Regions from separate parts of the Vibrio sp. T3Y01 genome, predicted to be linked through region 1. Evidence: predicted binding sites of a transcription regulator. Region 1 holds the regulator's gene; each other region holds the start of a gene.
The links. The regulator PurR, encoded in region 1, represses purine synthesis genes. The targets are predictions, from matches to a motif close to TNANGNAAACGTTTNCNTNA.
Positions count from the first base shown of each region.

Region 2: the regulator PurR is predicted to act here: its motif matches at 2,609-2,628, upstream of metK (methionine adenosyltransferase).
Region 3: the regulator PurR is predicted to act here: its motif matches at 5,564-5,583, upstream of purM (phosphoribosylformylglycinamidine cyclo-ligase).

Region 1 covers NZ_VTXJ01000005.1:145,297-155,311, forward strand. The annotation lists gene topA (type I DNA topoisomerase) at 1-406, shown strand, start outside; gene glgC (glucose-1-phosphate adenylyltransferase) at 931-2,160, shown strand; gene glgA (glycogen synthase GlgA) at 2,150-3,604, shown strand; gene F0232_RS07535 (alpha/beta fold hydrolase) at 3,892-4,689, shown strand; gene F0232_RS07540 (DUF2007 domain-containing protein) at 4,812-5,129, opposite strand; gene F0232_RS07545 (TVP38/TMEM64 family protein) at 5,159-5,839, opposite strand; gene F0232_RS07550 (DUF3316 domain-containing protein) at 6,209-6,568, shown strand; gene F0232_RS07555 (TfoX/Sxy family DNA transformation protein) at 6,671-7,261, opposite strand; cyclic di-GMP riboswitch class I at 7,389-7,474, opposite strand; gene purR (HTH-type transcriptional repressor PurR) at 7,645-8,649, opposite strand; gene torD (molecular chaperone TorD) at 8,966-9,613, opposite strand; gene torR (two-component system response regulator TorR) at 9,869-10,015, shown strand, end outside.
Region 2 covers NZ_VTXJ01000025.1:16,958-26,972, forward strand. The annotation lists gene F0232_RS21050 (SprT family zinc-dependent metalloprotease) at 1-52, opposite strand, end outside; gene F0232_RS21055 (DUF2189 domain-containing protein) at 131-928, opposite strand; gene metK (methionine adenosyltransferase) at 1,297-2,451, opposite strand; gene tkt (transketolase) at 2,808-4,802, shown strand; gene F0232_RS21070 (hypothetical protein) at 4,890-5,126, opposite strand; gene epd (erythrose-4-phosphate dehydrogenase) at 5,330-6,379, shown strand; gene F0232_RS21080 (phosphoglycerate kinase) at 6,546-7,709, shown strand; gene fbaA (class II fructose-bisphosphate aldolase) at 7,865-8,941, shown strand; gene mscS (small-conductance mechanosensitive channel MscS) at 9,322-10,015, shown strand, end outside.
Region 3 covers NZ_VTXJ01000019.1:13,162-23,176, forward strand. The annotation lists gene F0232_RS18290 (M48 family metallopeptidase) at 1-278, shown strand, start outside; gene arsC (arsenate reductase (glutaredoxin)) at 393-743, shown strand; gene wrbA (NAD(P)H:quinone oxidoreductase) at 750-1,343, shown strand; gene F0232_RS18305 (DUF2069 domain-containing protein) at 1,340-1,774, shown strand; gene F0232_RS18310 (DUF2066 domain-containing protein) at 1,933-3,195, opposite strand; gene F0232_RS18315 (uracil-xanthine permease family protein) at 3,472-4,710, shown strand; gene upp (uracil phosphoribosyltransferase) at 4,851-5,477, opposite strand; gene purM (phosphoribosylformylglycinamidine cyclo-ligase) at 5,647-6,687, shown strand; gene purN (phosphoribosylglycinamide formyltransferase) at 6,980-7,654, shown strand; gene F0232_RS18335 (class II glutamine amidotransferase) at 7,731-8,576, opposite strand; gene lpcA (D-sedoheptulose 7-phosphate isomerase) at 8,644-9,219, opposite strand; gene fadE (acyl-CoA dehydrogenase FadE) at 9,547-10,015, shown strand, end outside.

The DNA of each region.
Region 1 (10,015 bases):
CACTCGTAAAATTTTGAAAAACGGCGAAGTTGCGCCACCAAAAGAAGACCCAGTACATTTCCCTGAACTTCCATGTGAAAATTCAGATGCGTACTTTGTGCTTCGTGATGGTGCTTCTGGTCTATTCATGGCAGCAAGTAACTTCCCTAAATCACGCGAAACTCGTGCTCCTTTAGTGGAAGAGTTAGTTCGCTTTAAAGACCGTATTTCACCGAAGTTCCAATACCTGACTACAGCACCAGTTGCTGATCCAGACGGTAAGCCGACAGTGGTTCGTTTTAGTCGTAAGACAAAAGAGAACTACGTTCGTACAGAAGTGGATGGTAAGCCTTCTGGTTGGACCGCCTTGTACATTGACGGTAAATGGGAAGTAACGGATAAACGTAAAAAGCCCAAAGAAAAGTAACTGAACGTTATTGATATAAAAAGCAGCCAATAGGCTGCTTTTTTTCGACTCATATATGACTAATTATGCAACTCATTGAAATTGAGTCTTAGTTGTAATTATTTATTAAATTCACAGGGTAAAATAAATTAAGAGATTAATCACACTATCTTATGTAACTGTAACGAATGTGTAACTTAATTAGAATATTGTAACTCACAGATCAGCATTTAGTTGTATACCCGATGTGTGTCGAGTGTTAATGTAATGTTTCGCCCAGACGGTGTAATGTGAGCTGCTTTAAGTCTTAGGAAAGCAATCAGTTTACATAGCACAGAATGGCGTATTAAAAATTGAAATCGGCAGGAAAGTCGATAACGTATATAAAACCAAGTGCAAAGAATAGTGCACACATAACAACGTTTGGCTTAGGATACTGTCACTGTATGTGAATGGATATTCGCTAAGTACCGAAAACATTGTTAGTGCTCATCCCCCAGAGGAAGATACCTCTACGAGCACTGACATCGACAAGCTATAAATATATGGAGAATAAAATGGCTGGTGTATTGGGAATGATTCTTGCTGGTGGTGAAGGCTCTCGTTTAAGACCTTTAACTGAATCGCGCAGCAAACCCTCGGTTCCTTTCGGTGGTAGTTACCGCTTAATTGATTTCGCTTTAAATAACTTCGTTAACGCGGATCTAATGAAGATCTATGTATTAACGCAGTTCAAGTCACAGTCACTGTTCCACCACATGAAAAAAGGTTGGAATATCAGTGGTATAACAGATCGTTTTATCGACCCAATCCCTGCTCAAATGCGCACAGGTAAGCGTTGGTATGAAGGCACTGCAGATGCGATCTATCAAAACCTTCGCTTTATGCAGCTAGAAGAACCGGACCAAGTTTGTATCTTTGGTTCTGACCACATCTACAAAATGGATATTAAGCAGATGCTTGATTTCCACAAAGAGAAGAAAGCGGCACTAACGGTATCAGCACTGCGTATGCCTCTTGCAGAAGCGTCTGAGTTTGGTGTCATTGAGGTTGATGCTGAAGGCCGTATGGTCGGCTTTGAAGAGAAGCCTGCTAACCCTAAACCAATTCCAGGTGACCCTGATTCTGCATTGGTTTCTATGGGTAACTACGTATTTGAAGCAAATGAGCTTTTTGCAGAGCTGGTTGAAGATGCGGATAAAGAAGATTCAACTCATGACTTCGGTAAAGATATCATTCCAAATATGTTCCCGCGTGGTGACGTGTTTGTTTACGATTTCAGTACTAACCGCATTACAGGTGAGAAAGAAGAAGTTTACTGGCGCGATGTAGGTACGATTGACGCGTACTGGCAAGCTCACATGGACCTTCTTGAGAAAGATGCACCATTCTCACTATACAACCGCAAGTGGCCACTACACACTTACTACCCACCATTACCACCTGCGACGTTTACAGACTCGGCTAATGGTCGTGTTCAAATCATCGATAGCTTAGTGTGTAACGGTAGTTATGTTCGTGGTTCTCGTATCGAGAAGTGTGTACTTGGCTTCCGCAGCAACATCGCATCAGCGTGTGATATCAGTGAGAGTATCTTATTGGGCGACGTAAAAGTGGGCGAGGGCTGTGTACTTCGTCGTGTTATCGTCGATAAAGATGCAGACATCGCACCGGGTACACAGATTGGTGTAAACCTGAAAGAAGACAAAAAGCATTACCACGTCTCTGACGATGGTGTAGTAGTAATCCCTAAAGGAGCACGAGTTGGTTACTAAGACTCTCTCGGTACTTTTTGTAGCGTCTGAAGTTGAAGGCTTGATTAAAAGCGGTGGCTTGGCTGATGTAGCCAAGGCACTGCCTAAAGCGTTACAAACACTCGAACAGGACGTTCGAGTGACCATCCCCGCTTACCGCAACATTCCAAATATTGATTCTGCAGAAGTTGTTCTAGCAACAGAGCTCGATCATTGGCCTCATACGGCTTATCAAGTTAAGAAGTTAAGCGTTGAAGGGGTACAAGTGTTTGGTATTGAATGTGCTAAATACTTCGACCGTCCAGAAATGTACGCTGAAAATAATCAGGCTTATGCTGATAATGGCGAGCGCTTTTCGTTCTTCAGTGCAGCATGTTTGGATATGCTTCCTAAGCTTGGTTTCCAACCAGATATTATTCACGCGAACGATTGGCATACAGGCTTTGTTCCTTTCTTGCTTAAATCTCGCTACCAACAGCATGAATTCTTTGAGAACACGCGCAGTGTTATTTCAATCCACAACGCGGTGTTCAAAGGCGTATTCTCATACGATGAGCTGCAATGTCTTCCTGAAATGCACAGTCGTAATGTTCCGGAAGCTGCGGTCAGTGATACGCACGTGACGATGCTAAAAGCTGGTGTCTTGTGCGCTGATAAAGTCAACGCAGTAAGCCCTACGTATGCACAAGAGCTAAAAACAGAGCTTGGTAGTCATGGCATGGCGGCAGAATTTCAATGTAGAGCTTCAGACTTAGTCGGAATCTTAAATGGTTGTGACTACGGTGCTTGGAATCCGGAAACGGATGCATTCCTTCCTCGTAAATACAAAGCGACCAAACACAGCATGGCGCGTGGAAAGTCAGCGTGTAAGCAGAAACTGCAACAAGACGTCGGCTTGCCGGTTATCGATTGTGCCGTGTACGGGATGGTTTGTCGTCTAACGAACCAGAAAGGTGTTCACTACTTGCTGCCTATCATTGAACAATTCTTGAAGAACGATCTTCAGATTGTGATTGTAGGTACGGGTGACCCTGTTTTAGCGAGCCAATTGAAAGAGTTATCGGCACTGCATTCAGAAAAATTCTCATTTGTAGAGGCATACAACAATGAGTTAGCTCACTTAGTTGAAGCCGGTTCTGACTTTTTCTTGATGCCTTCTGAATTTGAACCTTGTGGTTTAAACCAGATCTACAGTATGGCTTATGGCACCTTACCAATCGTTCGCTCTGTCGGTGGTTTAAAAGACAGTGTTGATGATTATGACGAGGAGCCAGAGGTGGCGACCGGCTTTGCTTTTGAAGAGCCGACTCCGCAAGCTTTGTTGGCCGTGCTACACCGCTCATTGTTACTCTATGCACAAAACCCGTCTGAAATTAAGCGTGTTCAGCTTTATGCGATGCAACAAGACTTTAGCTGGGAAGATGCGGCGAAAGAGTATTTAACGATGTATCACTCAGCCATCTAGTCGCCTGTTTAGATTTTTAGCAGGCACTAACATCAAATGGTTAAAAACCTTATTAAATTAAGGCGCTCTGACAACAGGGCGCCTTTTGCTATCTGGTCTGAGTACATCACGTTTAGAAAGACAAAGCTTGCAAACTCATTTAAGTCAGGTAGAAAAGGAAGTGAAGTATTCATGGTGCTAATGATAGGTTTGACACTATTATCACCTAATCTTCTTAATAGCGTGATATCCTTAGTCATCGCCTTGTGATGAGGCCTAGCTCCATTTTTATAATTAAAGCGATAGGTATGTCTGAAAGTTTATTATTTCATAAAACATTTACTCACCCTACTAGCGATGAGTGGGTGGTATTTGTGCATGGTGCCGGAGGTAGCTCCTCTATTTGGTTCAAGCAGATCAAGGCGTATAAACAGCATTTCAACCTGCTCCTCATTGACCTGAGAGGGCATGGTAAATCAGACAACATACTTAAAGAGCTGATATCAAACCGTTATACATTCAAAGCTGTCACGCTTGATATTCTTAAAGTATTAGACCACCTTAAAATCCGCTCCGCACACTTCGTTGGTATGTCGTTAGGAACCATTATTGTCCGTAATGTTGCGGAGTTAGCGGCAGGGCGTGTGCGTTCAATGGTATTAGGTGGTGCGGTAACTAAACTCAACACCCGTTCGCAAGTATTGGTTAAGCTAGGAAATCTAAGCAAACACATCATTCCTTACATGTGGCTTTATAGCCTTTTTGCTTACATAGTGATGCCACAAAAAAGCCAAAAAGAGTCTCGTCACCTGTTTATTCGTGAAGCCAAAAAGCTGTGTCAAAAAGAGTTTAAACGTTGGTTTATATTAACGGCTGATGTGAACCCCTTAATGAAATATTTCAAAGATAGGGAGTTACCGATACCAACCCTTTATCTGATGGGAGAGCGTGACTACATGTTTATCAAGCCCGTTAAAGAAATGGTTGAGGCGCACGAGTCAAGTGAACTGGTCGAAATTGCTAACTGTGGTCATGTGTGTAATGTTGAAAACCCTGAAGAATTCAACCAGCACTCTATCGAGTTTATCCAAAAGCAAATCCAGTGATTTCTAAGTCGGTCATTTGAACTCATAATAGAATTGAAATAAAAACGGGAAGCTATTTGTAGCTTCCCGTTTTTGTTTTGAGGATAAATCAGATGAAGCGGCTAAGACCTCATTAAGCTCGTCTACTCAGGAGAGTTAGCTCCGCATTGCCAACAAGAACCAAATTGTGCTTCGTTCACTTCATGACATTCACTGCAGCGCCACTCTTCATAGATGATAGAATCTTGCTGTTTTTGGTAGTCATTGACAATAGCACGCGCCTTAGTGGCCATTTCTGGCTCATATAGCCATACGTATGGGTCAGTTTCTTCTGTGAACGGGATTTCCCCTTTCAAACCAAACAAACCCTCACCACGGACTTCACAGGCAATATTCTCACTTTCTAGGAGTCCGCAGATGATATGTGCCTCTGTCGGATTTGATGCACTGAAGATTTTCATTGATATAGAACCTTATCCGGCCACAATTATTATTCCGCAACCGGTGCTGAACGAAACTTGCTCATCAACCATTTAGCGATAATTGGGAACACCCCCAATAATGCAAATGACAATAGTACAGAAGGTGAAACGATGCCTGAAAGCGAATCAATTTCTGCGAGTTGGGTACCAGCATTCAAGAAGACTGCAGTACCAGGCAACATGCCGATTTGGCTTGTTACATAGTAGCGAGTCACCGACATGGGTGTTAAGCCCATCAGCAGGTTGATAAGGAAAAACGGAAACACTGGGATAAGTCGCAAAGAAAACAAGTAAAAAGCGCCGTCTTTTTCAACGCCTTTATTAATCGTAGTGAGTTTGTCGCCAAACTTAGTTTGAATCCAGTCTCGCAGTAGGTAACGACTACTCAAAAAGGCAAGAGTTGCGCCTATTGCACTGGCGAAAGATACCAATAACAAACTATTCCAGAAGCCAAACAGCGCAGCACCAAGTAGTGTAACAACGGCTGCTCCCGGGATGGAGAAGGCGGTGATCAATACATATGCGATAAAGTACGTCGCCGCGGCGGCAATAAAGTTACTTTCAATGTAGTCGTTTAGCACCGCTTGCTGTGCTTTGGCGTTTTCGAGCGTGAGGTATTGGCCAAAATTAATGCCTAATAAAACGATCGTTACGACCAATACAATACCTAATATCATTTTCTTACTCATTGATACTTCCTCAAATTTTCAATGCATACCATTAGTATAGATAGACAGGCAAAGCATAGATTAACTTTCATAAGATAATAAAAAACTATTTAGTCTAGGTGATGAATTAGGTTTGACCCGCTAACCCAATTAGTTAGCCTTGTGTTAGTGATATAGATAGATGTGGAAAAATACTCGTTTATTAGAAGGTGGTAACGCTCTACTAGAGACTTGTTTTGCCTAAATTATTTCAATCGTAATAATTTGTACCACGTAAAAAGTGACAAAAAGTTGAAAGAGTTTTGGTCTTGGCTCGTTCTATATACGTAACAATCGAGGCATGAAGATTGTTTTAGATAATTATTCAGGCAGACAACTAAGGAGCTAGCTATGAAATTATTATCAATGATAACGGTTATCGCTACAACAGGCCTTCTCTCTTTCCAAGCTATGGGTTCGGGTATCTATCATAGAGCCGCTGTAGAATCTAAAATCTTTAAAGGGGATGTAGTGGCGAGCCAATCACAGGCTTACGAATCTGGAAAACAAATCTGGATGGATATAAACGGCAAAGGCTCATATGAGCTTAGCAAAATCCTACCTCAAGCATCGGAAAAGGTAGACGTGCGTTCGTTTGAAATTAGAAACGGGAGCATTAAAGTTAAAGAGATAATGAATTCTTCTGGAGAGATTAACTTCGTTCCGATGGTCAAAGTAGACTTTAAGTATAATTATCGCCCATCCTTTTAGGGTATTGATAGAGCATTAAGGCCGCAGACTATCTAACATTCAGAATCGAAAAAAAAGCCGCAGAAATGCGGCTTAGTTGTATAAAAAGGTGTACTGAAAATGTTAATTGACGCGACTGATAAGCTCTTCACGACGTTGCTGCGGGATAACCGACCAATGGGTGCCATTGATCGCCCCCTCTAGTGCCCAAAGCAGTTCAATACTGACGGAGGACGCATGAGAATCCTTGATGGCATTAAATGCGTTTACAGAGCCAGATTCATATAAACGTTCTACGGAATCAATTCCAGCTTTCTTCAACATGCGCTCGGTGGCGAGTCGAAGATTCGGGAGGTCTTTGAGTCGAGTTGGCTTAGCAGCGGACTGTTCAGCTTTCTCTTCTTTTGCAAAGCCCAGAGACGTAGTCGCAAGCTGCAAGATTTTCTCTTGGTCTTGCCATAAGCCTTCGGGTAGAGCGAAATATTTAGTTACGACAGGGAAACCACGCTTTTTGTAGACGTACGGTTGAAACCCTTGTTGCTCGAACTGTTTTGTTGTGCCTTTGTCTGCTCGTATGTGCAACTGGTCATTAACAACCAGAGCAAACATAGTGTCATCAGCAAAAAGACCGAATCCACCAAACATTGAGCGTGATTTTATTTTTCCTAGGGGCTCAAATAACTTCATTGAGTCCTTTAGTATCGGTTTATCCATGTTATTTATCTCGGTGTATTTGAACTACGCCACCAAATAAGCAGGTCCGAGAGATTAGCAAAATGTTGCAATTACATTGTCAATAAGCCGTAAATTACTAAATTATTAGTAGTTACTGCATTTTGCCATCGGTAACCCCGCTACCATACCAACGAGTGGTTTAGGCCGGAAGCTTTGCGTCTCACCTTTTCAAGTGATTTGCCCTGTGCGTGACTGATTGAATAGAATAAAGTTTTTGTTGAATGAGGCTCACACTTGTTATTTCAAAGTGTGATACTGCTTCAATTAATGATCTTTATTATATGAAACTAGGTTTATTTTAGTTGCTGATAAAAAAAACGCACCCAAAGGTGCGCTTGATGAAAATAAACTCAATTTATCAGTTAATTTAACGTTTTAACTGTACTACGTTCAACAATTTCTGGGTGCATTTCGAAGACGCGTTTTTCATGGTCTTTGTCTTTAATACGCTCAAGCAGAATTTCGAAGGCGTTCTTACCGACACGGCGCTTCGGTTGGTGAACGGTAGTCAATGGTGGAGAGAAGTACTCAGCCAGTTCGATGTTATCGTAGCCAATGATAGAGATATCTTCAGGGATACGGATGCCTTTCTGCTGTAGGCGGCTCATCAAGCCTAGTGCCATGGTATCGTTGAAGCAGAATACAGCTGTCGGGCGATCTTCCATATCAACAATTTTGTCAGCGGCTAGAACGGCAGTATCACACTCAAAGTTACCTTCGATGATCATGTCGTCATTTGCAGTAATGTTAGCTTCTTCCAAAGCGCGCTTGTAACCAGCGATACGCTCCACACACGCCGCTTTGTCTAAGTGGCCACTTAAACAAGCAATCTTTGAGTGACCGCGGTCGATTAGGTATTTAGTCGCTAGGTAGCCACCTTCTTCAGAGTTATCGATGATCTTATCTGCTTGAGAACTCTCCGGGCCCCAGTCCATGACTACTTTAGGGATGTCAGCGTGACGGTCTAACATCTCTCTCAGTTCTTCAGTTAGGTCTGAACACATAACCAAGATGCCATCTACACGTTTCTCTGCAAGCATTCGAATGTAGTCACGTTGCTTCTCATAGATACCACCCGTGTTACACAGGATCAAAGTGTAACCTTGACGGTAGCAGTAGCTCTCAACACCATCGATAACTTCTGAGAAGAATAGGTTGGTTGATTGAGTCACTAGCATGCCGATGGTTCGTGTTGAATTACACTTCAAACTACGAGCAACAGCACTTGGTGCATAGTTTAATTCGTCTACCGCTTTATTTACTTTTTCTTGAGTCGCTTCTGCAACAAAACGGGTTTTGTTGATTACGTGAGAAACGGTTGTTGTTGATACGCCGGCTAAGCGAGCGACATCTTTTATAGTGGCCATGGTTTTATCCTATTAGAAGCTACTTTCCCCAAAGTACGGAATGAAGTAGCCGTTAAGCTACCTAACTAAGAGCTTAAACGTGTAGGGCTCTTTGGGTACTAAAGTGTTAAAAAACAAAAAACCGCTATTGAGCGGCTTGTCTTAACACCGAAATGCTCTGAAACTTAATAAGCATAGCATTTCGTGAATGTTTCATATTTTATCGTTTGCGGTCACAATTTTAGACTGACTAGAAAATACTCGCAATAAAATTCACCCAGAAATCCGGGTGAATTGTCACATTCTACTGAATTTATTTACCTAGTCATCTAATAAGCTATTCACCAGCCAAATATTGAGTGTCTAATTGACAGAATGCCAGTAGCAGCGATGATACTGATGCATAGAAACCGAACTCATCAACCTCATGACACTTAACCTTGAACTTTGGAATCCAAGTGAGTAGCTGTTGCTCAATAAACTGCTGTTGAACTTCGAACGACTTTTCTAACTCTTCCTCTGATTCTGTTTCATTAGAGCGAATGATTAGGTTACCTAGGAAGTCGAGTTCAATAGCGATGTGGTCTGCTGGTTCTTTTAGATCTTGGTTAACCACTAAGTTGTGCTTAGCCATGATCTCTTCCATCTCTTTTGCTGGCTTATCGTTTAATAGCCCAGTTTCACCGATGTACATCGAAGCGTAGGGAAGGGCACCATGCTTGTCTGTCTTTAGGAATAGGTCACAAAAGTCAGCAGCCAGTTCCAGTTGTGCATCTTCACGTGTTTGTAAGCGGTTTAGTGCATCAACTAAGCTATCAATCGCAGGTTTGAGTGTTTCATTTTCGCCTAAACCAGTTAAGAAAGAACGAATTTCAACAGAGTGGTAGTGGTCAAGTTCATCTTGAGTGAGCTCTTTGGCGAATAAGCTTGATAACCACCAGTAAATTTCTGCTCTTTGCTCATTGAACGCTTTCGTATCTTTCATTACGTAAATCCTGATTTAGTCTTGTGGTGTTTTTTACACACCAAGGCTGATGACGAGGTTATTTGCGAAATGCAAAGTTACTCGTTAGTAGTAATGCCTATATTGAATTGTGCCAGACGACAAATAGCAAGGTTTAAGATTGTCTTGTATCAAAAAAAATCCATGTTTCTGGCATTTATCTACAGTACCACTAGAATTGTTACTAGTTATGAATAGAATAGTCACCGAAACTATTAAATAAGAAAAGTGGTGTAGATGAGCTATCACGTATTAGTCGTAGAAGATGATGTGGTGACCCGTAGTAAACTGGTTGGTTATTTCCAGAACGAAGGGTACACAGTAAGCGAAGCAGAAAGCGGCGCTCAAATGAGAAACGTGTTAGAAGAAAACAACGTTGACCTC
Region 2 (10,015 bases), on a different contig from region 1:
GGCACTCGGCCAATTTCTTATTTGCTCGATGTTGTTGCGGGGTGTAAGACAAACGTTGTTAACTCCAAAAAAGGCCTCAGCGTTTAAGCTAAGGCCTCATCATAACATTGCTCGTTATTCTGGCGATAATTTATAGGTGGTGATTCTTCTTGATGATTTCGTGGTAGGCATGCCATGTACCATAACCAAGTAGCGGCATGGTGACGATCATACCAATGCCGTAGGTTGCAAAGCCCACCAGAATACCGGCACAAATAATACTTGCCCACACCACCATTGCAGGGATGTTGGATTTCACGGCATTGAAGCTGGTGAAGATTGCGCTCATCACATCCACGCGTCTCTCCATCATCAATGGAATAGAAAATGCCGAGATGCTGAAGATTAGGCTGGCGATAACAAATCCAATCACAGAACCCGTGATCAAGAAGGGCGCAAACTCTGCTAATGGTGCGCCTTGTACTGATGGATACAAAGCGTGCAATAGAGCGGCGATACGCATCCAGAATATCATCGCGACCATTAATACAATCGCAAAGGCCCACTGGTGAGTCGAGTTGCGAGTAATGGCTTTCATTGAATGGAATAGGCTGGCGTTGTGCCCTTTTTCTCTTTCCCAGGCTGCGTCATACAAGCCCAGAGCAAGAAAAGGTCCTATCAGCATGTACACAATCAAGCTTGGCATCACCACCAAGTGTGTTCCTTGCCATTGGACAAGTTGAACAATGGCGATTGCCGCTCCCATAAAGCATAAACCGTAAAATGCGCTGATTAATGGCATTCTTACTAAGTCATGCAGAGCAAGCGACAACCAATGAAAGGGTGCGGAAATACTGATTTGGTTGCAAGGAATGGTGCGAGCGTAATCCTTATCGCTGACCTTGTGTTTTTTATCGTTCAGTTCGGATGGGTGCGCGGTACGAGGCATAGATCCCCCTAGTTAAATAACGTCCTAGTTATAATTCCATAAGACTCATCGGTGTGGCTTGTGTGAGAGTTATGGTGTTGAGCTAAATTGCTCTTTGTCATCCCAGTTTTTGTTCTAGCGTGCATTTAACGAGCGTTATCAGACTGAATTAATTTAAGTTAAATGTGAGCTTGATCGCCTAGGAGTTACCTTAACTATTGTCAGTAGTGTTAGAAAACACAAATTATCAGCGGCTTTTTATACTTAGTGGTTATCGGTAAAGAAGGGCGTTAGAGAAAGAAGTAGCCAGTGAAGGTTCGGTAAGTACATAAAAATAAAGCCCTTACTAAGCAGTAAGGGCTTTAAAGAAACAAATCGCAGTGGCTAAATTATTTTAGGCCAGCGAAGTCAGCAAGGATTGCTGCTTTGTCAGTCGCTTCCCAAGGGAACTCTTCACGACCGAAGTGACCATATGCTGCAGTCTGCTTGTAGATAGGCTGAAGAAGGTTCAGCATCTCTTGAAGACCGTATGGACGTAGGTCGAAGTTTTGACGAACTGCTTCAATGATGATTTCGTGCGCTACTTTCTCAGTACCGAACGTTTCAACCATGATTGATGTTGGATCAGCAACACCGATAGCGTAAGACAGTTGAATCTCACAACGGTCAGCCATACCAGCTGCAACGATGTTTTTCGCAACGTAACGTGCTGCGTAAGCTGCAGAACGGTCAACCTTTGATGGATCTTTACCAGAGAATGCACCGCCACCGTGACGAGCTGCGCCGCCGTAGGTATCAACGATGATCTTACGACCAGTTAGACCACAGTCACCCATTGGGCCACCGATTACGAAACGGCCTGTTGGGTTGATGAAGAAGTTAGTGTCTTTGTTGATCCACTCTGAAGGAAGTACTGGCTTGATGATCTCTTCCATTACCGCTTCACGTAGGTCAGGTGTTGTTACCGAATCACAGTGTTGAGTAGAAAGAACAACAGCATCGATACCAACGATCTTACCTTGGTCGTACTGGAAAGTAACTTGAGATTTCGCATCTGGGCGAAGGAAGTCTAGCTTGCCGCTCTTACGTACTTCAGCTTGCTTTTTAACAAGAAGGTGAGAGTAAGTGATTGGAGCTGGCATTAGGATTTCAGTTTCGTTAGTCGCGTAACCAAACATGATGCCTTGGTCGCCTGCGCCTTGCTCTTTCGGGTCTGCTTTATCAACACCTTGGTTGATGTCTGGAGACTGCTTACCAATTGTGTTTAGAACGGCACAAGAGTCAGCGTCAAAGCCCATATCAGAGTGAACGTAACCAATTTCACGAACTGTTTCACGAGTGATCTCTTCGATATCAACCCATGCAGAAGTTGTTACTTCACCGCCAACCATAACCATGCCGGTTTTTACGTAAGTCTCACAAGCAACACGTGCTTTTGGATCTTGTTCTAAGATGGCATCAAGAACAGCATCAGAGATTTGGTCTGCAATTTTATCTGGATGACCTTCTGAAACAGATTCAGAAGTGAATAGGTGCTTAGCCATGAGAGCTCCACTTTTAGTTTTTGGTGTAAATAGTTCATGGCGTCGCAAGCTAGGAAGCGCCGCCATTAAATACAGTATATTTTGTAGGTGTTTCTACATCTAGACGTCTATTCTAAATTCCAGCGGTCGAATTACAAGCTCTTTTTTATGATATGCCATAACTAAACGTTTGCGTGTTGGTTGAGATAAGCGGCTGACAAGTGATGTAAATGTTCGAAAATTGCGAAAAATGACCGTTAAAATGCCAGTAAAACGTTTGCAGTCGCAATAGTCGTTTGAGAGAATACCCGCGCTAATTAAAATGAAAACATTAGCACTATCTCTTTTTTAAATCGCTTATGTATCCAGGAGCAGACATGCCTTCTCGTAAAGATCTAGCCAATGCAATCCGCGCACTTAGCATGGACGGTGTTCAACAAGCAAATTCAGGCCACCCAGGCGCACCTATGGGTATGGCTGACATCGCTGAAGTTCTTTGGCGTGGCCACTTGAACCACAACCCAGCAAACCCAGAGTGGGCTGACCGCGACCGTTTTATCCTGTCTAACGGCCATGGTTCAATGTTGATTTACTCTCTGCTTCACCTTGCAGGCTACGAGCTTTCAATTGAAGATCTGAAAAACTTCCGTCAACTACACTCTAAGACTCCTGGTCACCCAGAGTACGGTTACGCTCCTGGTATCGAGACAACGACGGGTCCACTAGGTCAAGGCATCACTAACGCTGTTGGTATGGCAATGGCAGAGAAAGCACTGGCTGCACAGTTCAACAAAGAAGGTCACGACATCGTAGACCACTACACTTATGCATTCATGGGTGATGGCTGTCTGATGGAAGGTATCTCTCACGAAGCATGTTCACTAGCTGGTACGCTAGGTCTTGGTAAGCTGGTTGCTTTCTGGGATGACAACGGTATCTCTATCGATGGTGAAGTGGAAGGTTGGTTCTCTGACGATACTCCTAAGCGTTTTGAAGCATACGGCTGGCACGTAATTCCAGCAGTAGACGGTCACGATCCTGAAGCAATCAATGCAGCTATCGAAGCAGCTAAAGCAGACCCTCGTCCAACGCTTATCTGTACTAAAACTATCATCGGTTTTGGTTCTCCAAACAAAGCAGGTACGCACGACTGCCACGGCGCTCCACTAGGTGCTGATGAAATCACAGCAACTAAAGCAGCGCTTGGCTGGGAACACGGTCCTTTCGAAATCCCAGCAGATATCGCAGCTGAGTGGAATGCGAAAGAAGCGGGCGCAGCAAAAGAAGCGGCGTGGAACGCGAAGTTTGACGCTTACGCAGCGGCTTACCCAGAGCTAGCAGCAGAATTCAAACGTCGTACTAACGGTGAACTTCCAGCACAGTGGGAAGAGAAAGCAAACGCAATCATTGCTGATCTTCAAGCTAACCCTGCAAACATTGCTTCACGTAAAGCATCTCAAAATGCTCTAGAAGCGTTTGGTCAAATGCTTCCAGAATTCATGGGCGGCTCTGCTGACCTAGCGCCTTCGAACCTAACTATGTGGTCCGGCTCTAAGTCTCTAGAAGCAAATGACTTCTCTGGTAACTACATCCACTACGGTGTACGTGAATTCGGTATGACTGCGATCATGAACGGTATCGCTCTGCACGGTGGTTTCGTACCATACGGCGCGACATTCCTAATGTTCATGGAATACGCTCGTAACGCAATGCGTATGGCTGCTCTGATGAAAGTTCAGAACATCCAAGTTTACACGCATGACTCTATCGGTCTTGGCGAAGATGGCCCAACTCACCAACCAGTTGAGCAAATGGCTTCTCTACGTCTGACTCCAAACATGAGCACATGGCGTCCATGTGACCAAGTTGAGTCTGCAGTCGCTTGGAAACTGGCTATCGAACGTAAAGACGGTCCAACGTCTCTAATCTTCTCTCGTCAAAACCTTGCGCAGCAAGAGCGTAGCGAAGAGCAAGTAGCTAACATCGCGAAGGGTGGTTACATCCTGAAAGATTGTGAAGGTAAGCCAGAGCTGATCCTTATCGCTACAGGTTCTGAAGTTGAGCTAGCGGTTAACGCTGCGGCTGAACTAACAGCTGAAGGTAAGAAGGTACGCGTAGTATCTATGCCTGCAACTGACGCATTCGACAAGCAAGACGCTGAGTACCGTGAATCTGTACTTCCATCTGACGTAACAGCTCGTATCGCTATCGAAGCTGGCATCGCTGACTTCTGGTACAAGTATGTTGGTTTTGGTGGCAAGATCATCGGTATGACAACGTTTGGCGAATCTGCACCTGCAGGTGAGCTATTCAAGATGTTCGGTTTCACTACTGAAAACGTAGTAAACACAGCAAAAGAGCTTCTTGCTTAATCATTGCTTGTTAGCCTCGTGCTAACAAGCAATGAAAGAAAAACCGAGCTATCAGGCTCGGTTTTTTAGTAATATACAAATTTTAGGCTATTCGAATTCATTACCCCAATTGTCCAGCTCTTTAGTGCAACATACTTTACATGTCACGTACCTATCCATGCTGTAGTAGTGGCCGCCATTGATAATTGAGTTAGCAAAAAGCTTAATTCTACCGAGTAAACTTTTGTCGGTATCATAACTGCTTGTCTGGCGAACAAGAATTTCACTATGTGGTGTGTCTTTATTGCATGTCTTGCAAAAATGAGTCGCTGGGTATCCAGACATAACCTTTTCCTTTGGTTGAGAAAACTGGGTTAGAAACAGCCGTAGAACTAGGTAAGACTCATCACTTGAATAACTACATTAATCAAGACTGATAATCAATGCTAATAGATTGCTTTTGTCTAGTTAGACAACTCAACTAATGCCTTTTGGGTAGGATTCAGTTATTATCTGTTGCACGAAATTTTGGTTAGATGTACGGAACTATGCTAAAAGTCGCGATAAACGGATTTGGACGAATAGGGCGTAACGTATTACGCGCTGTTTATGAAAGTGGCAAAAGCCAACAAATCAAAGTAGTAGCTGTCAATGAGCTTGCTCAGCCTGACGCTATGGCTCACCTATTACAGTACGATACCAGTCACGGTCGCTTCGGTAAGAAGATCTCCAACGACCAAGAACACATCTATGTCCATCATGGCATCGGCGTGGAAGATAAAGGTGAGTTCGATACGATTCGTATTCTACACCTTGCTGATATCGAGTTGCTGCCATGGCGTGACCTAGAAGTGGACATCGTTCTTGATTGCACTGGTGTTTACGGTTGCCGTGCAGACGGCCTAGCGCACATTGCTGCTGGCGCGAAGAAGGTATTGTTCTCACACCCGGGCGCTAATGACCTAGACAACACCATTATCTACGGTGTGAATCACGATACTATCGAAGCCGACCACAGAATCGTTTCTAACGGTTCATGCACCACCAACTGTATCGTTCCTATTATTAAGGTTCTTGATGAAGCCTTTGGCATCGAGTCAGGCACCATCACGACCATTCACTCTTCGATGAATGATCAGCAAGTAATTGATGCGTACCACAGCGACCTTCGTCGTACTCGAGCTGCAAGCCAATCCATTATTCCCGTCGATACTAAGCTGCATAAAGGTATTGAAAGAATCTTCCCGAAATTTTCTAACAAGTTTGAAGCTATTTCTGTGCGAGTGCCGACGGTTAATGTTACGGCTATGGATTTAAGTGTCACAATTAATACGAATGTGAAAGTTAATGACGTAAATCAAACCATTGTTAACGCATCTCAGTGTACATTACACAACATCGTTGACTATACTGAAGCGCCGCTCGTATCCATTGACTTTAATCATGATCCCCATAGCGCGATTGTTGATGGTTCACAAACTCGAGTGAGCAATGGCCACTTAGTGAAAATGCTAGTGTGGTGTGATAATGAATGGGGCTTTGCGAACCGAATGCTGGATACGGTTCTTGCAATGCAAGCTTCAGAAGGCAAGAAGTAAGACCTAGAAGCAAATGTGCGGATTATTTATTTTTTAGCTTGAAATAAATGCGAAGTGTCCACATATTATGAGTAGCTAAAGTATTACCAGTTGAATAATTTATAGGCTTAGCAGGGTTGCTGAGTTTCCAAAACTTTATTTTTATTTAAATTTGAGAGGACAAATCATGTCTGTGATCAAGATGACTGACCTGGAACTTGCAGGTAAACGCGTATTTATCCGTGCTGACCTAAACGTACCAGTAAAAGACGGTAAAGTAACTTCAGATGCACGTATCCTAGCATCTCTACCAACTATCAAGCTTTGCCTAGAAGCTGGTGCAAAAGTAATGGTTACTTCTCACCTTGGTCGTCCTACTGAAGGCGAATACAACGAAGAGTTCTCTCTAGCTCCTGTAGTTAACTACCTAAACGACGCACTAGATTGCGAAGTTAAACTAGCTAAAGATTACCTAAACGGCCTAGAGCTAAACGCTGGTGAGCTTGTTGTTCTAGAAAACGTTCGCTTCAACAAAGGCGAGAAGAAAAACGAAGAAGAGCTATCTAAAGCATACGCATCTCTATGTGACATCTTCGTAATGGATGCATTCGGTACGGCTCACCGTGCACAAGCATCTACTCACGGTGTTGGTACTCACGCTCCTGTAGCATGTGCTGGTCCTCTTCTTGCTGCTGAGCTAGAAGCACTAGGTAAAGCAATGGATAACCCAGAGCGTCCACTAGTTGCTATCGTTGGTGGTTCTAAAGTTTCTACTAAACTGACTGTTCTTGAGTCTCTATCTAAAGTTGCAGACCAACTTGTTGTTGGTGGTGGTATCGCAAACACCTTCATCGCTGCTGAAGGCCACAACGTAGGTAAGTCTCTATACGAAGCAGACCTAGTTGACACTGCTAAGAAGCTAATGAAAGAGTGTGCTATTCCAGTAGCGACTGACGTTGCATGTGCTAAAGCATTCGACGAGAACGCAGAAGCTGAAATCAAGCACGTTTCTGAAGTTGCAGACGACGACATGATCTTCGACCTAGGTCCAGATTCAACTGCTGCTCTAGCTGAAATCATCGGCAACGCGAAAACTATCCTTTGGAACGGCCCTGTAGGCGTATTCGAATTCAAGAACTTCGAAGCGGGTACAGCAGGTATCTCTAAAGCAATCGCTGAGTCTGCAGGTTTCTCTGTAGCAGGTGGTGGTGACACGCTAGCAGCTATCGATAAATTCGGTATCAAAGCTGACGTTTCTTACATCTCTACTGGCGGCGGCGCTTTCCTTGAGTTCGTTGAAGGTAAAGTACTTCCTGCAGTAGCAATGCTTGAAGAGCGTGCTAAAGCATAATTGATTTAGAAAGGCGAGATGCGAATCTCGCCTTTTAACGTTTGCTGCATATCACACTTTTTTGCTAGAATGGCATAAGTTGTGAGCAAACGATTGCAAGTTTTTAAACTTAAGTTTTTTAATCTTAAAACGATAGAATAAATAGGACTATTTCCATGTCTAAGATCTTCGATTTTGTAAAACCTGGTGTGATTTCTGGCGATGACGTACAGAAAGTATTTGAAGTAGCAAAAGAAAACAAATTTGCTCTTCCTGCTGTAAACGTTGTTGGTACTGACTCTGTAAACGCAGTACTAGAAGCAGCTGCTAAAGTTAAATCTCCAGTAGTTGTTCAGTTCTCTAACGGTGGCGCTGCATTCTTCGCAGGTAAAGGCGTTAAACTTGAAGGTCAAGGTGCACAAATCCTTGGTGCTGTAGCTGGTGCTAAATACGTACACGCTGTAGCTGAAGCTTACGGCGTTCCAGTTATTCTACACACTGACCACGCTGCTAAGAAACTACTTCCATGGATCGACGGTCTACTAGACGCTGGTGAAGAGTTCTTCGCACAAACTGGTAAGCCTCTATTCTCTTCTCACATGCTAGACCTTTCTGAAGAGTCTCTAGAAGAGAACATCGAAACATGTGCTAAGTACCTAGAGCGCATGGCTAAAATGAACATGACAATCGAAATTGAACTTGGTTGTACTGGTGGTGAAGAAGACGGCGTTGATAACTCTGACATGGACGCATCTGAGCTTTACACTTCTCCAGAAGACGTAGCATACGCATACGAGAAACTAATGGCTGTTAGCCCACGTTTCACTATCGCTGCTTCTTTCGGTAACGTACACGGTGTTTACCAAGCTGGTAACGTTGTACTTACTCCAACTATCCTACGTGATTCTCAAGCATACTGTGCAGAGAAGTTCGGTATCGCACCTAACGCTCTAAACTTCGTATTCCACGGTGGTTCTGGTTCTTCTGAAGAAGAAATCCAAGAGTCTATCGGCTACGGTGTTATCAAAATGAACATCGATACTGATACACAGTGGGCAACTTGGGATGGTATCCGTCAGTACTCTGCTGATAACTTCGATTTCCTACAAGGTCAAATCGGTAACCCAACTGGCGAAGCTGCGCCAAACAAGAAGTACTACGATCCACGCGTATGGCTACGTGCTGGTCAAGCTTCTATGGTTACTCGTCTTGAGAAAGCATTCGCTGACCTTAACGCTGTAGACGTACTATAATTCTTTGAATTAAGTACTCTTTAAGTTTTAAAAACCCGCTCATCGAGCGGGTTTTTTTGTGTCTGATAAAAAATTGTATTATTTATGTGAAAAACCTAGCGTACGGTGAATAAATTTCGTAGTCTTTTAATTATCGGTATTTGTGTTTATGCGTAAGCTTCCTTTATTCAAAGGCTTACATAAATATGACTTTGCAATCTGTCAAAGATAGGATATCGTGCCGAAAAACAGGGGATAGACACTCTGTTTCGTAAAAAGGACTTAGCAAGTTTTTACGTTAACGTTATGATTTAATTATACAAATTAAAGGTGGCGGTTAAATAGTAAGGCTTGGTTTAAGGCAGTTTAGCTCATAGCATATTACATAGAGGATGCACATTATGGCTGAGAGTTCTACAACGATTGAGACCCCGCTTGTGGATGGTCTTTCAAACGCAGAACAGTGGTTAACGAATAACTCAGATTTGTTTATTCAGTACGGTGTAAACATTATATCTGCACTGGTTATTCTGTTTATTGGTAACCTAATCGTAAAGGCTGTAGCGAACAGCGTAGCTAAGGTTCTTCAGAAGAAGAAGATGGACCGAGCGGTTGTTGAGTTCATCCATGGTTTAGTTCGTTACTTGTTGTTTGTTATCGTTCTGATTGCAGCTCTTGGTCGCCTTGGTGTTCAAACTGCATCTGTTGTTGCGGTAATTGGTGCGGCTGGTCTAGCGGTTGGTCTTGCTCTGCAAGGCTCACTATCGAACTTCGCTGCAGGTGTACTGATTGTTGCATTCCGTCCATTTAAATCTGGTGATTACGTAGAAATTGGCGGTGTTGCAGGTTCAGTTGATTCGATTCAAATCTTCCAAACGGTTCTAACAACGCCTGATAACAAAATGGTTGTAGTACCAAACGGCAGCGTTATCGGTAGCCCAATCACTAACTACTCTCGTCATGCGACACGTCGTATCGACCTAATGATCGGTGTTTCTTACGGTGCAGATCTACAAAAGACCAAAGAGCTTTTGACTCAGATATGTGAATCTGACGAGCGTGTATTGAAAGAACCAGGTGTTCAAGTTGGTGTCC
Region 3 (10,015 bases), on a different contig from region 1:
AGGCTGTTCGCGTATTACAACGTTATACGCATGACAATCCGAATGACACCAATGGCTGGCACCTGCTTTCAAAAGCGAATACTAGCCTTGGCAATAGTGATGAAGACCTTGCCGCACGAGCTGAAATTTTGGCATTGCAAGCCAACTGGAACAAAGCGATTCAGTACTACACGCAAGCCAGTCAAATCGCAGAGCTCGGTAGTTTGAAGCAAGCCCGCTACGATGCTCGAATTGATCAGCTGATGATTCAGCGCGAGCGCTTCTTAGCACTGCAATAAGGCGTTCAATACTCGGCGAGTCGCCAAAAGAAAAAAGCTCAACGTATACAGTGAAGAGGCCAATTAGCTGGCCTCTGCTGAAGATTAAATAAAAAATAATAATGAGGAAGAACCATGTCTGTCGTGATTTATCATAACCCACGCTGCTCAAAGAGTCGTCAAACGCTTGAATTACTTGAAACAAACGGTGTACAACCTGAAGTGATCAAGTACCTAGACACACCTCTAACTGTTGAACAGCTAAAAGTACTGTTCACTCAGCTTGGTTTTAGCAGCGTTCGCGAAATGATGCGCACCAAAGAGGCAGACTACAAAGAAGCGAACCTTGGCGATGCTTCTGTATCTGATGAAGACCTATTTTCTGCAATGGCTGCTAATCCAAAACTGTTTGAGCGCCCAGTGGTTGTTGCGAACAATAAAGCCAAGATTGGTCGTCCACCAGAGCAAGTACTAGAGATTCTGTAAGCGGCTATGAGCATCAACATCCTTGTTCTCTACTACAGTCGTCACGGCAACACACAAGCTCTAGCAAGGCAGATAGCACGAGGGGTGGAGTCCATTCCTGAGTGTGAAGCCATGCTAAGAACGGTTAACGATGTATATACAGTAGAAGAGCAGCCAGACTCTCGCTATCAACCCACGGATCCAATTGCCACGCTTCAAGATCTCCGTTCTTGCGATGGCTTGGCGCTTGGCAGCCCGGTTTGGTTCGGCAACATGGCTGGGCCGATGAAGCACTTTTGGGACAGCACTACATCATTGTGGATCAATGGCGATCTAATCGATAAGCCAGCTTGTGTATTTACCTCTTCTTCATCACTGCATGGTGGGCAAGAAACAACACAGCAAAGCATGATGTTGCCACTGCTTCACCATGGAATGTTAGTGGTCGGCATCCCCTACTCAGAGCCTGCACTGCATACCACTCAAACGGGTGGCACGCCCTATGGCGCAAGCAGCACAGGCGAGAGTGCTTCACTAAGCAAAGAAGAAATTGAGTTGGCGCAGAACCTAGGTAAACGCCTCGCGCGCATCGCGATAAATCAGAAGGGAATCTCTCAATGATGTACATGTCAGAGAAGGCGATGTCTCCTAAGACAAAGCTATTTCGCTATCTCGCATTAGCAGGCAACCTATTGCTGTTAGGTTGGGTTGTCGCTTGGCAGATGACGCTTTCACCGCATCCTCACCTAGATAATGTCACGCTGGCTATCGTTTGGGCTGTCCCGCTACTGTTGCCATTACCTGGCATTTTAATCGGTAAGCCTTACACGCACGCTTGGGCGAACTTCATCTTAATGCTCTACTTCCTACACGCATTAACCATTCTATACGTAGATGGTGGTGAACGCTTATTGGCTGCTGTTGAGCTACTGCTGACAACTATGGGCTTCGCCGGAAATATCTTATTTACCCGTTTCCGCGCTAAAGAGCTAGGCATCAAGCTTAAACGCCTTTCTGAAGTAGAAAAGAACGAGAAAGCGAAGTTCGAGTAATAAGATTCAGTTCGATATTTCTGAATAACTATCTAACCAAGCAACGAGCTAGCAAGTAACACAAACAAAAAGCCCTGCCAGGTTTCTCTAGCAGGGCTTTCTTTTTATTTCTCTTCGCTACTTACATTTTCGTATTAGCGATAAGCGCAAGCAATGGCTTAACTGCGATTCCACTCGTATACCAAGCTTGGCTCTGCATGCAGCGGTGCAGTTGCTTCTAACTCTTCGGTACCTGTATCTTCAGAGTTAGCCTCCGAGCCAGCCAATGAATCATCACTTGATACTTCATTACCTTTAATTACTTGAACGTCAGTATCTGCGTCAGTTGCTGTCGCTTCAGTATCAAGGGCAGCTGTTGAATCATCGCCTACAGACATGGTGTTGTCTTGTGTTTCGAATTCAGGGCTTACTTCTGGTTCAATGTAAGACTCTTCAACCTTCGCAACTTGGCGAATACTTGCCACCTCTTGTTCAAACTCTTGTTGAGTCGACAACAAATGAATACGGAACGTCACTTCGTTGTTTTGAATCTTAAGAATATCTAAGCTAGCAACCGAGTTTAGACGCTTAAGTGCATTCTCTAACTGGAAGAAGTCTTGAGCATTATTCAGGCTAATAAACTGAGTTAAAATCGACTCTGATGACTCACTCGCCACCGTCACCGCGCTTTTACCTGCGTAGTAGTTACTGATTTGGTCAACTAGCTTCTTAGAAGCCGTCGCGCTGTTACCCGACACAGAACCTGTGATTGGTGCCGTTGGCGCGCTAGTCAATTGACTTGGTTTTTGGTCGTACAGCGTCCAACGCAATCCTGAAGATTGAGCTTTAATCACCAATACTGCATCTACTGGGTAACGTTGACTTGCTCTGCTAATTGGTGAAACAAAGCTGCCCCACAAATCTGAGGTCGCGATACCAGTGATATCGTCGAAATCACCGACAGGCAAAGTCAGAGGTAAACCACGATCTTTTGCACTTGCTTGCATTTGAGCAGCAAACTGTGAGTTCGAGTGCTCCCACACAATGTTCTTATCGAAGCTGTCTTCCTCCACTAGCCAAACCAAGATGTTTGAGCGAGTTTCAGGCCAGTACGGCAGTTGTGCTTGAGTCAGTAGAGAACGGATTTGAGCGCCATTAAAACGCATACGCAATGTTGATTGGTCATTGCTCTCACCAAAACTCATTTGAGACATGTACTGCGCACTCTTACGCATCGCCTTTTGGATGGTCTCATTTGAAGCAACATCAGTTTGGCCAGTCGCACGTATCAATACCTGCTCCATACCGGTATTTCGTGCCACTTGTTCTGGTTGTTTGTCTTCGGCGTTAATCGCAACTTCAGCACTAAAGATATCTACTTGAGTTAAGGCGTAACTCGGGAAGGCTAATAGTCCCATCAACAACAATGCTATGTAGCGCATATTGATCCTAATATTCAAAGCTTGTGCCTTGATGATAAGCAACTATGGATTGAGGGGCAAGGTCGTTAGCGCCCACTGTGTTTAATAACCACAAAATATCACCTGACCATGATAAAGCGCTAACTTATAAACTGAATTTTCGGACCTTGTTCGATATAAAACATCACTATGATAAATAAATTTGATCTATTTTGTGTAGCAATCGATTGCTAAGTGATAGAATCGCGCGAATTTTATTTTTCACTTTTCATATAACGACCAATCTAAGGACATATCATGAAAAATGCATTGCAAGGTGCACAAATGCTGTTTGTGGCTTTTGGTGCGCTTGTACTCGTGCCGCTACTGACAGGACTTGATCCCAACGTTGCACTCTTTGGCGCAGGTATCGGTACCCTTTTATTCCAACTTATTACACGCCGTTCAGTGCCAATCTTCTTAGCGTCTTCTTTTGCATTCATCGCTCCTATTATGTTTGGTATCCAAACTTGGGGGATTGGTGCAACCATGGGTGGCCTAATGGCAGCAGGTGTTGTGTATGTTTTAATGGGCGCTCTGATCAAAGTGAGAGGCGTTGGCTTTATTCATAAGCTGCTTCCACCTGTAGTGGTTGGCCCTGTAATTATGGTGATTGGTTTAGGCCTAGCACCCGTTGCGGTAAACATGGCTTTAGGTAAGACCGGCGATGGCGCCGTTCAACTGGTTGATGCAGACGCAGCACTGTGGATCTCATCAATCTCACTGCTCGTAACCATCATCATCAGTGTATTTTCGAAAGGCTTCCTAAAGCTACTACCTATCTTCGGCGGTATTATCGCAGGTTACATTACGAGCCTGGTTTACGGCGCAGTCGACTTCACACCGGTTGCTCAAGCATCGTGGTTGGCACTACCAAACTTCACCATGCCTGAATTCAACATCAACGCTATCTTCTTCATGGTGTTTGTTGCGATTGCACCTGCCGTTGAGCACGTAGGTGACATGCTGGCGATTTCCAACGTGACGGGTAAAGACTATCTTAAGAAGCCAGGCCTGCACCGCACAATCACAGGTGACGGCGTGGCAACAATAGCTGCTTCTATGCTGGGCGCTCCACCAAACACAACTTACAGTGAAGTAACTGGCGCGGTGATGCTAACGAAAGCGTTTAACCCTGTAATCATGACTTGGGCTGCAGTAACCGCTATCGTTCTTGCATTGGTTGGTAAGCTAGGCGCATTACTGCAAACCATTCCGGTTCCAGTGATGGGCGGTATCATGATTCTTCTGTTTGGCTCTATCGCAACCGTAGGTCTTAACACGCTAATCAAGAACAACGTTGACCTCCACAAATCACGTAACCTTGTCATTGTTGGTATTACCCTAGTATTCGGTATTGGCGGAATGGCTTTTGGTATCGGCGACTTCAGCCTACAGGGCGTAAGCTTATGCGGTATCGTGGCGATTCTACTTAACCTAGTACTTCCTGAAGAGCTAGGTGACAACACTGTGGTAGACAAGGCTCAAATCGACTAACAGTTGAGTCTGGTTAGATGCCGACAAACTGGAAGATCAAAAAAGGGAGAGCATCGAATGCTCTCCCTTTTTATTAATACGGGTAATGAAGTGAATTCAGTAAATTAAAACAACGGAACCCACTTAATCTAAAAACCGAATTACTTAGTACCGAAGATCTTATCACCAGCATCGCCAAGACCAGGAACAATGTAGCCCTTGTCGTTTAGCTTCTCATCGATTGCTGCAGTGTAAAGTTCAACATCTGGGTGCGCTTTTTCTAGAGCTGCAATACCTTCGGGAGCCGCTACAAGCACAAGAATCTTGAAGTGCTTACAACCTTTCTCTTTCATTAGGTCGATAGTTGCGATCATAGAACCACCCGTTGCAAGCATTGGGTCTACCACTAGAGCGATACGCTCATCGATGTTAGATGCAAGCTTGTTGAAGTATGGTACTGGCTCAAGCGTTTCTTCGTCACGGTAGATACCAACAACGCTGATACGTGCGCTTGGGATATGCTCAAGAACACCGTCCATCATGCCTAGACCAGCACGTAGGATTGGCACTACTGTTACTTTTTTACCTTTAATTTGGTCAACTTCAACTGGGCCGTCCCAACCATTAATAGTTACACGTTCAGTTTCAAAGTCTGATGTCGCTTCGTATGTTAGAAGGCTACCCACTTCTGTCGCTAGCTCACGAAAACGCTTAGTGCTAATCTCACCTTCACGCATCAGGCCAATTTTATGTTTTACTAGCGGGTGTTTCACTTCAACAACTTTCATTTCCAACTCCGGCAATATTTAAACAAACCTGTAGATTATACACGAACTCTAAGGTTATTTCAGAATCTTTATTCTAATAAAAAAAACCGCGCAAACGTTTGCTCTTCATATTCAAGCCCTGTTAGAATAGCGCCGTTTTCACATCCAACTTAAGTTCGAGGACTATCCCGTGAGTGGTAATACTTCTTCTCTAAGCTACAAAGACGCTGGTGTTGATATCGACGCAGGTAATGCACTAGTAGACCGTATTAAAGGTGCTGTTAAACGCACTCGTCGCCCTGAAGTAATGGGCGGTATTGGTGGCTTTGGCGCCCTATGTGAACTTCCAACGAAATACAAAGAGCCAGTACTTGTTTCAGGTACTGATGGTGTTGGTACTAAACTTCGCCTTGCTTTGGATCTGAAAAAACACGACACCATTGGTATCGACCTAGTGGCAATGTGTGTGAACGACCTAATCGTTCAAGGTGGTGAGCCTTTATTCTTCCTAGACTACTACGCAACAGGTAAGCTAGATGTAGACACAGCAGCAGACGTTGTTTCTGGCATCGCTGAAGGTTGTGTTCAAGCTGGTTGTGCACTTATCGGTGGTGAAACCGCTGAAATGCCGGGCATGTACGAAGGCGACGACTACGATGTTGCTGGCTTCTGTGTTGGCGTTGTAGAAAAAGCTGACATCATCGACGGTACTAAAGTAGCTGCAGGCGACGCACTTATCGCTGTTGGCTCAAGTGGTCCACACTCAAACGGTTATTCTCTAATTCGTAAAGTTCTAGAAGTTTCTGGTGCTGATAAGAGTGAAGAGCTAGAAGGTCGCACTATCGGTGAACACCTACTAGAACCAACTAAGATTTACATCAAATCAGCACTTAAGATGATTGCTGAGCATGACATTCATGCTATCTCGCACATCACTGGTGGTGGTTTCTGGGAAAACATCCCTCGCGTACTTCCTGAAGGTACTAAAGCTGTGATTGATGGTAAGAGCTGGGAATGGCCTGCTATCTTCAACTGGCTACAAGAGAAAGGTAACGTGGAAACATTTGAAATGTACCGCACTTTCAACTGTGGTGTTGGCCTAGTTGTAGCTCTACCTAAAGACCAAGCAGACGCTGCTGTTGAACTACTGAAAGCTGAAGGCGAAAACGCTTGGGTTATCGGTGAGATCGCAAACGCTGAAGCAGGCGAAGAGCAAGTTGAAATCAAATAAGTGATACGTTCACTTACTTAGTTAATCAATGAGGACCTAATGGTCCTCATTTTGCTATTTGGCCCGCAGAAAACCTTAGTTTATGTAGGTAATATAGATACCAATCGTAGTAAGTAACTGGTCATCCTAGCTTGTTAAAACGCTCGATCACGTCGTTAGAAATTTTGATTGTAGGATAACTACTTATCTAAAATCTCTGCCTTGTTCTCAAGCCTTTTTCCTGCGCTATTTATGAGCACTTACTTACTGTGATTGGTATAAACTCCAGTTAATCAATCGTATGACCCACTTTATGAAAAACAATCACTCTCAGAAAACCACTCACTCTCAGAAAAACATCGTTGTGTTAGTTTCAGGAAGCGGAAGCAACTTACAGGCGATCTTAGATGCCTGCGATAGCAATATGATTGATGCTTCAGTTAAAGCTGTCTTCTCAAATAAGGCAGAGGCCTTTGGCTTAGAGCGAGCGAAGACCGCTGGTGTCGATGCACACTCAGTAAATCCAAAAGATTTCGGCTCTCGTGAAGAGTTTGACCATGAACTAATGATACAAATCGATGCATACCAACCAGACTTGATCGTACTGGCAGGCTACATGCGTATTTTGAGTTCGGAATTTGTTCGACACTACGCAGGAAAAATGGTCAATATCCACCCTTCTCTATTACCGAAATACCCAGGTTTACATACCCACCAGCGAGCGATTGATGCTCAAGACAAAGAACATGGAACTAGTGTGCACTTTGTTACCGAAGAGCTAGATGGTGGTCCTGTGATCTTACAAGCCAAAGTGCCTGTGTTTGAGGACGATGATGCCGACCTGCTAGCGGGGCGAGTACTCACTCAAGAGCACGCAATCTATCCGATGGTTTGTAAGTGGTTTGCAGAAGGCCGTTTATCAATGATAAATGGACAAGCGGTGTTAGACGGAAAAGTACTAGGTAAACACGGTTACGCAGAAGAGTAATTCCAAGAATACAAAAAGGCCGTTAACTGACGAGTGCAGTTAACGGCCTTTTTTATCGAATCAAGTAACGAGACGTTTAGCTCAATGGTTCAGTAGGCGCTTGGCTCGCGACCTTTTTAGGCGCATAAGCAACATCTTCCAACTCTTTGTGATTGTTGCCAATCAGTTCACCGGAATGAAACAGCGCGTATTCACCAGGCTTCATTCTAAACCACTCTTCGTTGGCGGTAAGCGGTTGAGTCGCCACCACCGTCACCACATCATTCGGTGTGGTTTCTTCTTGGAAGTTAATCTCAACATCTTCGTCGATTAAGCTTGCATTACCAAAAGGCGCACGTCTCGTTATCCAATATAAATGGTTAGTACAGTATGTCATTACGTACTCACCATCGCTCAGCAACATATTGAAAACGCCTTTCTCTCTCAGCTTATCGCAACACTCAGCAACGAAGCGGAACATCCCTTCCATATCTTGTGGCGGCTCAGGAAAACGCTCTTCAAGTTGCTTCAGCAGCCAACAGAACGAAAGCTCGCTATCTGTTTCGCCAACAGGTCTAAAGCGGCCACTAACAAGATCATCGTAATCAGATAACTGGCCATTATGAGCAAAGGTCCAATACCTTCCCCAGAGTTCACGAGTAAAAGGGTGGGTATTTTCTAGATTCACACCACCACGGTTGGCTTGACGAATATGGCTGACAACAGCTTGGCTTTTAATGGGGTAGTTTTGAACCAACTCTGCGATCTTAGATTCACAGCTAGGGTTAGGATCTTTAAAAGTACGAAAACCCTTACCCTCATAGAAGGTAATTCCCCAGCCATCGCGGTGTGGGCCAGTGTTGCCCCCACGTTGCATAAGACCAGTAAAACTAAAACAAATATCCGTTGGCACATTCGCGCTCATACCGAGCAATTCACACATGGTTTAATCTACTCCCTATTGAAACCAACAGAGCCACAAACCTAGGCTCCAAATGTCTGTAAAACTGTTATTCCATCTCTTTTTCGACAAGCTGAATCACAATATGGATGATCTTAATGTGAATCTCTTGGATGCGGTCTGCGTAACCAAAGTGTGGTACTCGGATTTCGATATCCGCACAGCCTGCCATTTTACCGCCGTCTTTACCGGTCAGTGCGATGGTTTTCATGCCTTTCGCTTGAGCTGCTTCAATGGCTTTTAGGATGTTGCCTGAGTTACCTGAAGTTGATAAACCAAACAACACATCGCCTTTACGGCCTACCGCTTCTACATAACGAGAAAATACGTGATCGTAGCCGAAGTCATTACTTACACAAGATAAGTGACTAGGATCTGAAATTGCAATACCTGCGTAACCTGGGCGGTTTTCACGGTATCGGCCTGTCAGTTCTTCTGCGAAATGCATTGCATCACAGTGTGAGCCACCGTTACCACAAGAAAGTACTTTACCTTCTTGTTTGAATGAGTCAGCAATCAATTTTGCCGCCGCTTCAATTTGAGCAATGTTATGGTCATCGCTCAAAAACTTGTTAAGAACGTCAGCAGCTTCGTTCAATTCACTTTTGATTAGGTCTTGGTACATAAGGCTTATCTCTTATTTTTATGACGCAGCTTAACGTGCGCGACATGAGAGCTGAGGTTTTTTCCCTCTTTTACCTGAGTTTACCCACAAACATGAAATAGTGTCGACACTTAAGCCCAAAGATTGCCACCTTAATTAGTCAGTCATTGCCGATTCGTCCAAATAATCACCACCAACCTCTCACAATTAGAACTTTAACTCTACTCAGATCACTTTTTACCCAACTTTGAGTTTTACAAATATTTAATATTTTGTTTACACTTGACTGGTTAGACCTCTTACCTAAAACTTAATAACAATAAGTGATCTCTGAAAAGGAAATCGATCATGAACATATTGCTCTCCCTACTCGGCATGACAGCTATCTTAGGTGTCTGTCTCTACCACAGAGTTAGCTTGGTACGCGCATTAATCGCATTAACTGGAACGATGGTAGCTTTAACGCTATTCGGCGACGTAGCGGTTACTGGCTGGCTTTGTTACCTATTAGCGGTTGCTATTTTTGCTGTGCCAGCCATTCGTCAAACTCTCATCAGCCAAAAAGCGCTTTCTGTATTTAAGAAAGTACTACCGGCAATGTCTCAGACAGAAAAAGAAGCACTGGAAGCCGGCACCGTTTGGTGGGAAGCAGAGTTATTTAAAGGCAAGCCTGAATGGAAAAAGCTACAAAACATCGCTGATCCAAAACTGTCTGAAGCAGAACAAGCGTTCCTAGACGGCCCGGTAAACACGGTGTGTGAAATGGTCAATGATTACCAAGTCACCCATGAGCTTGCAGATTTACCGCCAGAAGTGT